DNA from 3 places in the Maridesulfovibrio zosterae DSM 11974 genome. Region 3 is predicted to be linked to each of the others. Evidence: predicted binding sites of a transcription regulator. Region 3 holds the regulator's gene; each other region holds the start of a gene.
What was found. Region 3 encodes sigma-54, which starts transcription at its own class of promoters, with help from an activator protein. Its sites were predicted from a motif close to CTGGCACGGNNNNTGCTT; they were not measured.

Region 1: H589_RS0113280 (OmpA/MotB family protein) is a predicted target of sigma-54. The motif match lies at 1,101-1,118, and genes of this name have one in related genera.
Region 2: H589_RS0116975 (NifB/NifX family molybdenum-iron cluster-binding protein) is a predicted target of sigma-54. The motif match lies at 1,361-1,378, and genes of this name have one in related genera.

The regions. Positions count from the first base shown of each region.
Region 1 covers NZ_KE384342.1:380,527-383,811, forward strand. The annotation lists gene H589_RS0113275 (MBL fold metallo-hydrolase) at 1-949, shown strand, start outside; gene H589_RS0113280 (OmpA/MotB family protein) at 1,178-1,903, shown strand; gene H589_RS0113285 (motility protein A) at 1,915-2,784, shown strand; gene H589_RS0113290 (glucokinase) at 3,014-3,285, shown strand, end outside.
Region 2 covers NZ_KE384343.1:155,651-158,935, forward strand. The annotation lists gene H589_RS0116965 (iron-sulfur cluster carrier protein MrpORP) at 1-301, opposite strand, end outside; gene H589_RS0116970 (NifB/NifX family molybdenum-iron cluster-binding protein) at 506-865, opposite strand; gene H589_RS0116975 (NifB/NifX family molybdenum-iron cluster-binding protein) at 867-1,349, opposite strand; gene H589_RS0116980 (sigma-54 interaction domain-containing protein) at 1,480-2,814, opposite strand; gene hypB (hydrogenase nickel incorporation protein HypB) at 2,965-3,285, opposite strand, start outside.
Region 3 covers NZ_AUDC01000016.1:7,111-10,395, reverse strand. The annotation lists gene lptB (LPS export ABC transporter ATP-binding protein) at 23-745, shown strand; gene rpoN (RNA polymerase factor sigma-54) at 1,081-2,496, shown strand; gene hpf (ribosome hibernation-promoting factor, HPF/YfiA family) at 2,546-3,085, shown strand; gene H589_RS0110165 (PTS sugar transporter subunit IIA) at 3,089-3,285, shown strand, end outside.

The DNA of each region.
Region 1 (3,285 bases), on a different contig from region 3:
TTGTATCTGGGGAGCAAGAGGTTCCCTCCCTGCCACATTCAATGCTGAGAGATCAAGGGCTAAAGTTAAAGCAGCTCTTGAAATCGCTATTGAAAAAGGTGTTGATTCAACAACGGATCTTGATTCTTTTATTGATAACGAACTTCCTTTTCCTGTCCGGGCTTCTTACGGTACGAACACTCCTTGCATTCAGATTGAAGGCGCTGATGACGAATATATAATTTGCGATTGCGGAACTGGCTTGCGTGATCTGGGCAATAAAATCATGGAAGAGCGGCAGGGCAGGTCCGGAGCTCATTATCATATTCTTATCTCCCACCTCCATTGGGATCACCTTCAGGGGTTTCCATTTTTTGTTCCAGCCTATGTACCCGGAAATCATATTTCGTTTTATGGTGGGCATCCCGGAATTGAAAAAGCGTTGCGCAATCAGCAAAGTGAACCGGGTTTTCCTGTCCATTTTGATCACCTTGGTTCCAAAATTGATTTTACGCGGCTTAAAAATGGACAGGAGTTTGAGCTTTGCGGAGTGAAAATTATAGTTAAAGCTCAATATCATCCCGGCGGTTCTTTTGGTTACCGGTTTGAAAAAAATGGCAAGTCTGCTGTATATTCAACCGATTGCGAACATAAGAGCGCTACAGCTCTAAATGATAAAGATTTTGTAGATTTTTTCAGAGATGCAGATCTGCTAATTATGGATGCTCAATATTCATTTGCTGAAGCAAACTCCATTAAAGAAGACTGGGGACATTCCAACAATATTATTGCTGTAGAATTATCCGGCCTTGCAGGAGTGAAAACACTTTGCCTTTTCCATCAGGAGCCGATTCTTGATGATTTTCAACTGCATAAATTTTTAGAAGATACTCGAGAATTTGCCGGGCTGGTTGAAAGTAAACCGGATAAGATTATAATGGCACAGGATGGATTGTGTATTGATCTATAGTGACAAGTAAAGTTGATGTTCATAAGGCTCACCTGAATTCAGGTGGGCCTTTTTTCTTGTGCATCACCGTTTATGTCTTATTTTTGACTTTTTCATTTTCTAGCATTCGCTATATCTTTATTAACCCTTATAATATCCGACGATTAAGCAATTGGCATTACCTTTGCTTGATGTTGATTGATAATTTTATCCACTTTATTTTTAATCAATCAGACTGTGGAGTCCGGTATGAAATTTGACGATTTAAAAAGTGAACTTGAACTTATGGACTTCGATTCCAATGATGCAGACACATCCGGTATGAACGGATGGTCAGTGCCTTGGGCTGATTTGATGATGGTCATGTTCGTTTTGTTTGTAGTGCTGTTCATATACAGCCAGTCCAAAGAAAATATCAAAGTTATTTTTGAAGGGAATGCCCAGACAGAGGTTTCAAATAATCCAGCTAAGGATCTGATTGAAATGATTTCGTTTCATCGCGATGCCATGAGCAGTACTACCAGTGTGATCATGACCCCTCAGGATGTTTTGTATCGCAGTGATGACGGTGCTGTCAGTATGAAGGAAGAGGGCGGAGAGCTTAAAATTGTCATGCGTGGGGATGCTTTTTTTTCTGCCGGTAAAAGCAGTTTTGAAAATAAAACCCGTCAATATCTTGCTGAAGTGGCTGAAGTGCTTAAAACCAGCAATCATGCCATCCATATCGTTGGCCATACCGATGACAGTGATATTAATATGATTGGCCGCCAGAAAGCTTTTGAATTGTCTGCTACACGCGCTGCACGAGTGGCTGAATATTTTATTAACGAAAAATCTATCAATCCTGTTCGTATCATAGTCAGCGGAAGAGGTAATTCTGCTCCAGAACTTCCCGGAGAGATGGGGAAAGTTTCAGGCAATAACCGCAGGGTTGAGATTGTTGTGATCAATACTGACATAAGTAATGCCAAATAAGGAGGTCTGTAATGAATAAGAAAAATTTAGCAGGTGTTGTAATTTCTGCCATAGTTTTCATGGCCAGTTTCTGGTTTAGCGGTGGAATTGCTCTTTACTGGAATGCAGCGGCGATGGTTATTGTTATCTCCGGTCTGGCTGTGGCTGTTATGTTGAGTTATCCGGTAGAACAGCTTCGGGAAGCATTTAAAGTTGTTCACGTAGCTTATTCCGGACGCCTTACAACACATGAAGAAATAGTTGATACATTACTTGACCTCAGCGTCAGGTCTCGCATGGATGGTATGCTTTCACTTGAAAAAGCCGGGGAAAAAACAACAATTTCATTTCTTAGAAATGCTCTGATGCTGTTAGTGGATAATTTCGAAGAGGAAGAAATTAAAGACTGCCTTAAAACGGAAATGTCATTTTTCCATATGAGACGTAGTGAATCGGAACGAATTTTCCAGTCAATGGCTCGTTACGCACCCGCTTTCGGAGTAGCAGGATCTGTAATAGGGTTGATCGGTCTGCTTATGGGTATCGATAATCCGGCTGTTATCCTCCAGCATATCCCTGTTGCCTTTATTTCAACTCTATACGGGGTTATTTTCAGCAATATGATTTTTGCGCCAATGGCGGAAACAGTTCGCTCAAGAACCCGTAATGAGCTGATTAATCAGAAAATGATTATGGACGGGGTTGTTGCCATCAAAAAAGAACAGAATCCATATAAACTGGAAAGAAAGCTTGTGGCCTTCCTTTGTCCTGAGGATCGTGAGGCCAAGACTGAGGCTCTACGCAATATCACCCGCAAGTATATTAAAATGCGTAAGGATGAAAAGCAGTCAAAAGAAAAGGTTCTGCGTGAAGTCCCTTTAGTGAAAGCTAAGGCATCATAATAGATATTAGAATATCCTCCGGCATTAAAGTTAATCAATACCGGAACACTGGCCTTATAGTTCGGGCTGGAGTTTCGGTATTTTTTTTGTCTATTTTTTGACAGACTTTGAGGTTTAATAAAAATAGGGAATTGCGCATTTACTTTGCTGCATCGATTGTATTAATGTATTTAAAGAGTATACGGGTACTTGCATAAATACTTAACATACGAATTTACAGGCAGGAGTTATGGGAAGAGTTTTAGCTGTTGATATTGGCGGAACCAATAGCCGATTTGCCGCTTTTGATACTGATTCAGACGGACATATCACTATGAATGAAACTGTCTGGCTATCAAGTAAGGAAGCGAAAAGTTTTGAGCACCTTCTTGATATGCTGGCGCATAGTGATTTTCCCTATTCTCCGCAGGAATTTGATATTGTTGTGCTTGCACTGGCTGGTCCAGTTATTCGAGGAGTATATTGCAATGTGACCAATGTTGACTGGGACGTTGATTTTTC
Region 2 (3,285 bases), on a different contig from region 3:
TTGGCTCAATTATTTCATGACCGATATGTGGTTTCTGATCTTCAAGGCTAAGAAGCCGTGGAACACTTGGTCCATGCACATCTACGTCAAGGAGTCCGACCTGCTTGCCAGCAAGGGAAAGAGCTACAGCAATATTCGTGGCAACAGTACTTTTACCTACGCCGCCTTTACCGGAAATAACTACAATCTTGTGTTTGATTCTTGAAAGAGTTTTTTTCAGTTTCATGTCCTCGGGGCTACAGCCCTGAGAAGAACAACCTGAACCGGAGGAAGAACAGCTTCCGCAAGCATGATCACTCATTTATAAATCTCCTGCCCCTCACTGAAAGAGGGAGTTTTATTTTAAAAAACAAGCCCTTTTTTCAGGGCTTCATGTTGAAAATCTTTGAATTAAACTAAGACCTGAGTCTATCTTGTCAATGCCTTAATTTCGAGCGTAAAATGTTCAGTCATGCCTGCACACAAGGGAGAGGAGAAAAAGGCATGACTGAACTGGAGTTAAACTCTACCAGTGACCTGGTTTGTCTGCACCGCTTGCCGAACTAAGTTTTCCGTCTTTAAAATCAGAAAGAGCTTGTGCCACGGTTCCACCTTCTTTCAGGCAAACTTGAATGCGTCCTTTTTCAAGAGCAGTGTATGCTTTAGGGCCAACATGTCCTGTAATTACAGCTGTTGCACCCGTTGCAGCAACATTTTGAGCTGATTGTATTCCTGCTCCCTGAGCTGCATTAAGATTCTGGGTATTATCAACATATTCTTGGGTATCTGTTTCTGTATCGCAGATTAGAAATCCTTTAGCCCTACCGAAACGGGGATCAATATCACCGTTAAGATCATTACCCTGACAGCTTATTGCAATTTTCATATTAATCTCTCCTTGGTCCGGAATTTAAAGTCGCACCGACCATTCGGCCTGCGCCTCGTCCGGCTCTCTTATTTTTGAAGCCTCTGCCATCCTGTCTGCATTTTCCTGACGTTCCGACTCTACCGCCGCAACCAGGCATCATATAGTTTTCCAGACAGTTCTGGCTGTATGCTTCAAGAATTTCATCAACCATCCCTCTTATCCATGGGATGACTTTTACGCCAGCCTGCTCCAGATCATTTCTGGTACAGCCGCATATGGCGCCGCATATTAAAAACGTTGCCCCGCAGGTTGTTATGGCGGATGTCCTGTCCTTTGGGTCTTCTGAGGGAAGGGATAGGTAACCTGCGGGGCAAATTTTATTGTCTTCAACTCGAAACAGTTTCAGTTCCGAAGCATTGTCAAATACTGAGGCAAGCCTGTTCTCAAAACATGCTAAACAAAGTAGCTTTGAATTATTATTGCGTCCTTCGAATCCTCTCATGGATATAAGCAAAGCATAGCCCATGCCTGTAATTTAAAAATAAATTATTACAGATGCTTGGTGCTTGTCTTGAATTATTTAGACTGTTTTTGAGGCGAGAAATGAGTCTGTCTTTAAAGGAAAGGGCTAATTATGAGTCCTGTTCTTCACAATTAGTAAGTATGCGGCGCAAAGTGTCTTTGGATATGCCAAGTTCACGGCATGTTGCCATCTTTTTACCATTATTGCGTTCAAGGGCACGTCTGGCTGCAAGACATTTTACTTCTTCCATAGTCATGGGCATGTTGTCTGATGAAGTCGTTACTTTGGTTTGCGGCTGCATATATTCCGGAAGGTGTTCAACCTGAATGAAACCAGAAGGGCATAAGATGAAAGCAAATTCCAGAATATTTTCAAGTTCACGTACGTTCCCCGGAAACGGGTGTCGCATAAGAATCTGCAATGTATCTTCGGAAAGACCGTCAATGTCTTTGCCTTGAAGAGCATTAAGTCTGCTGATGAAGTGATTAATGAGTAGCGGAATGTCCTCTACTCTGTCTTTGAGGGCTGGAAGATTAAGAGTTACCACATTCAGGCGGTAATATAAATCCTGACGGAAAAGACCCTGCTCAACAAGGTCAGTTAAATTTTTATTAGTAGCAGCAATAACACGTACATCTGTTTTTACGCTTGAAACAGCTCCTAACGGTTCAAAGGTTTTTTCCTGCAAGACTCTGAGCAGCTTGACCTGTAATTTAGCTGGCATGTCGCCTATTTCATCGAGAAAAATAGTTCCGCCTGCAGCCAGTGCAAATCGTCCTGCTTTATCTTTACGGGCATCCGTGAATGCCCCTTCTTTGTAACCGAACAGTTCCGATTCAAGGAGGTTATCCGGTAGTGCCCCGCAGTTTACAGCTACGAAAGGGCCATTTTTGCGATCACTTAAATTATGAATTGCTCTGGCAAACAGCTCCTTACCTGTACCGGACTCTCCCAGCAATAGGACCGTAGCTTCGCTTTTACTTACCTGAGGTAAAATTGAGAATACTTTTGCCAGAGCTTTGCTTTTTCCAATAATATCCTCAAAACGACGAGAGTCTTCAACTGCACGGCGAATCATTTGAATATCAGTCAGATCTCGAAAGCTTTCCACTCCTCCAAGTATCTTACCGTCAGCATCTACCAGAGGTGATGCGCTGATGGAGACAGGAACTTTACGTCCGTCAGCATGAATAAAGAAAATTGATTTGTTACTGATGCGTCCGCAGTCGATCATGCACGTTTTTAATGCACAGTTTCCATCACAAAGACTTGAATGAAATACATCCCAGCACTTAGAACCAACAGCTTCATCAGAAGGAACACCGGTGATTCGGCTTGCTGCTTCATTGAAGAAGGTGATGTTCCAATCAAGATCAACAGTAAAAACACCATCCGCAAGGGAGTCTAATACGGCTGAGCAAGGAAGATTGCTGGGAAATTTCATTTAAATATACCTCAGGTGGCTTACGTGCCAAAGAGAAGGAAAAACCATCCTGTCAAAATCTAAGCCTCCGGAGAGAAAATTTAATTTTCAAGTGCGAAAAGTATAAAATAAAACAGTTCGTACACCATCCGGAGGCTTATATAAATCTATTTATGCTTTAGCTGCGCGGGCTTTTCTAAGCCAGTTGTACCAGCCATCCAGCCCTTCTCGTGTGCGGCATGACAGAGGGAATAGTTCAATGTCTGCATTGAGTTTTCTTGCATGATTTTTAGCTTTTTCGAGGTCGAAGTCTACGTATGGGAGCAGGTCTATTTTGTTAAGTATCATGACTGATGAGATATGAAACATGAGAGGATATTTTTCCGGTTTGTCATCTCCTTCAGTCACTGTAAGCAAGGTTACTTTGTGATCTTCGCCCACATTGAATTCTGCCGGGCAGACAAGGTTGCCGACATTTTCAACAAATAAGAT
Region 3 (3,285 bases):
ATCTGTAATATATGGGAATATTATGAATTCAATTGTCGCCAAGAAACTGGTCAAATGTTACGGACCGAAAGAAGTTGTACGCGGTATCAATCTTACCGTGCGTGAAGGCGAAGTTGTGGGATTGCTTGGTCCTAACGGGGCAGGTAAAACTACTACATTTTATATGCTGGTCGGTGTTGTTAAACCTACTTCCGGTGAGGTTTATTACAATAAAAAAACGATTACCAGACTGCCTCTGCATGAGAGAGCCCGTCAGGGAATCAGTTACCTGCCACAGGAAAGTTCTATTTTTAAAAAGCTTTCTGTGCGTAAAAATCTGGAAATTATTATCGAGCATACCGGACTTTCAGGTAAAGCCGTCGGTAAGAGAGCTGATGAATTGCTTGACCAGCTTAATATTCTTCGCCTGGCTGACCAGAAAGCCATGTATCTGTCAGGTGGCGAAAGGAGACGTTTGGAAATAGCTCGGGCTATGATCAACAATCCCAAGTTCATCCTTCTCGATGAACCATTTGCTGGGATCGACCCTATCGCGGTAATTGATATTCAGGATATTATTTCCAGCCTTAAAGATATGGGGCTGGGTATTCTTATTTCTGACCATAACGTCCGTGAGACACTCTCCATTTGTGATCGGGCCTATCTGGTATACGAGGGTAGGGTTATTCTCAACGGTTCACCTGAGAGTATTGTGAAGAATACCAAAGCCAGACGTCTTTATCTGGGTGACAGTTTCAGTTTATAAGCTACACTGCTATAGAAATGTGGATATTTTTAATGCCGGATTCCTGTTGGAATTCGGCATTTTTTTGCTAGTTTTTATTAATTTTGTCATTGCTGATTTACAGTTTTGAAGAACATTGGTACACTTTTTTCATATGTCTTAATGTAAATTAAAAAAGTCAGTAATTACAGATAAATCTGTACAACTTGTTGCAAGCTGCAAAGTAGTGTGGCATACTTTAGATAAGCCCATAGAGTAGTGAAGAGCAAATTTATAAAGGGCTGACTTAGTTTTTTTTGCCGAAAATTATTTCTAATTGAATATATTGTATTAAATTACGAAGGTGGCGGACATTTATGGGGTTGGAACTTAGACAACAATTAAAGCTTACTCAGCAACTGGTGATGACTCCTCAGTTGCAGCAGGCAATCAAGTTGTTGCAGCTTTCCAGATTGGAGTTAGTTGATTCCGTTCATCAGGAACTAATGGAAAATCCGATCCTTGAGGAAGCAGAGGCAGCTGAAAGAACTGATTCTCCTGATGCTGATGCCGGAACAGCAACAGCTGAAGATGCTCAGATTTCCAAAGATGCTGACTGGGAAAATTATCTCGGTGAGTTTTCAAGTACTTCCAAGCAGTCATCATCACGTGAATCAGAAGCATTTGAAGACGGAATGTCTTTTGAGTCACGATTGACCAAGTCAACTTCTCTTGATGGACATTTGAGCTGGCAGATGTGTTTATCTGATTTTACTGAAAAGGAAGTGGCCATTGGCGACTGCATTATTGGTAATCTTAGCTCAGGTGGCTTTTTAAGGATTGAGTTGGAAGAAGTCTGTGAAACGTGTTATGCTGAAATCGAAGAAGTTGAAGAGGTTCTGCATAGGATACAAAGATTCGACCCTGTGGGGGTGGCTGCACGTACTCCTCAGGAATGTTTACTGATTCAAATGGAAGTGCTTAAGCTTGATGATGATCCTATTCTGGTCTCACTTGTACGGGATCATCTGGATGATCTGGAAAAGAAGCGGTATAAGCCTCTGGCCCGTAAATTCAAGCTTAGTATGGAAGATTTAAAGAGTTATCTTGACTTGATGCAGATACTTGATCCTTTACCCGGAGCAAGTTTTTCAGGCGGAGACTCTTTCTATGTCAGCCCTGATGCTTATGTTTATGAATATGATGGTGATTTTGTCATAGTTTTAAACGAAGACGGTCTTCCAAAGTTGCAGATGAATGCATTTTATGTGGAGACACTGGCATCCACTAAGGGAGAGGATAAGGAATATTTTCAGGAAAAGATGCGCTCGGCGCAGTGGCTCATGAAGAGCCTGTATCAGAGGCAGAGAACCCTGTATAAGGTCCTGGAATCCATAGTAAGATTTCAACGAGGTTTTTTTTCAGAAGGTGTTACAAAGTTAAAACCGCTTATTTTGAAGGAGGTTGCCGAAGATATTGAGATGCATGAATCTACGGTGAGCCGCATCACTACAAATAAGTATGTGTCGACACCTCACGGGATCTTTGAACTTAAATTTTTCTTTAACAGTGCTCTCGGTCTTGATGATGGTTCTCAGGTCGGTTCTGAATCTGTAAAAGCAACGATCAAAAAATTGATCAGTGAAGAAAACAGTAAGAAACCCATCAGTGACGAAAAAATTGCTGAATTGCTTAAACAGCAGCTTGAAGTCAACATCGCGAGAAGGACTGTAGCCAAGTACAGGACTGCAATGGGAATCCTGTCCTCGTCCAAGAGGAAAAAGGTTTTCTAATGTAAGTCCGGAGAACAAGCATATTCACCCATTACGAAGGAGGCTCTTTATGAACATTGTATTTACCTTTAAGAACTTCGACGCATCTGAACATCTGAAGGAATATGCAAACACTCGATTCTCCAAGCTTGTCAAGTTTGTAACAAACCCTGATAACACTGAAATGCAGGTGAATCTTTCAGTGGAGAAGTTCAGGCATGTTGCAGAAGTTGTGTTGAGCTCTGATCATTTGCAGATCTCTGCATATGAGGTGTCCGAGGACATGTATTCCACCGTGGATATGGTTCTGGACAAGCTCGAAGCCCAGCTTCGCCGCGCACGTGAAAAGATGAGGAGTCATAGACGTAAGGAAGATATTCCTGCTCGTATGGACGTTTTGAGCTATGCGGAAGAAGACGTTTACAGAGAACCTGTAATTGTTGAATCAGATTCCTTTGTGCCTAAGCCCATGAGTATTGATGAAGCTGCTGAGCAGCTCCAGTCTCTTGATCATGAGTTCCTTGTTTTCAGAAATGCGGATAACGAAGCTATTAATGTAATATACCGTCGTAATAACGGCGACTTCGGTTTGATTGACCCGGGATACTAACTGATGAATATAAGTGATAATCTGGTAAAGGATCTGGTTATTTATGAACTGCAAAGCTCTGAAAAGGCTGAAGTTCTAAAGGAAATGGTTTCCGCTCTTGAAGGCACAGGTCTTGAAATTGACGTGGATGAAGCCATGCGGGTCCTGATTGATCGTGAAAAACTTGGAACAACCGGTATAGGGGATGGCATAGCCATCCC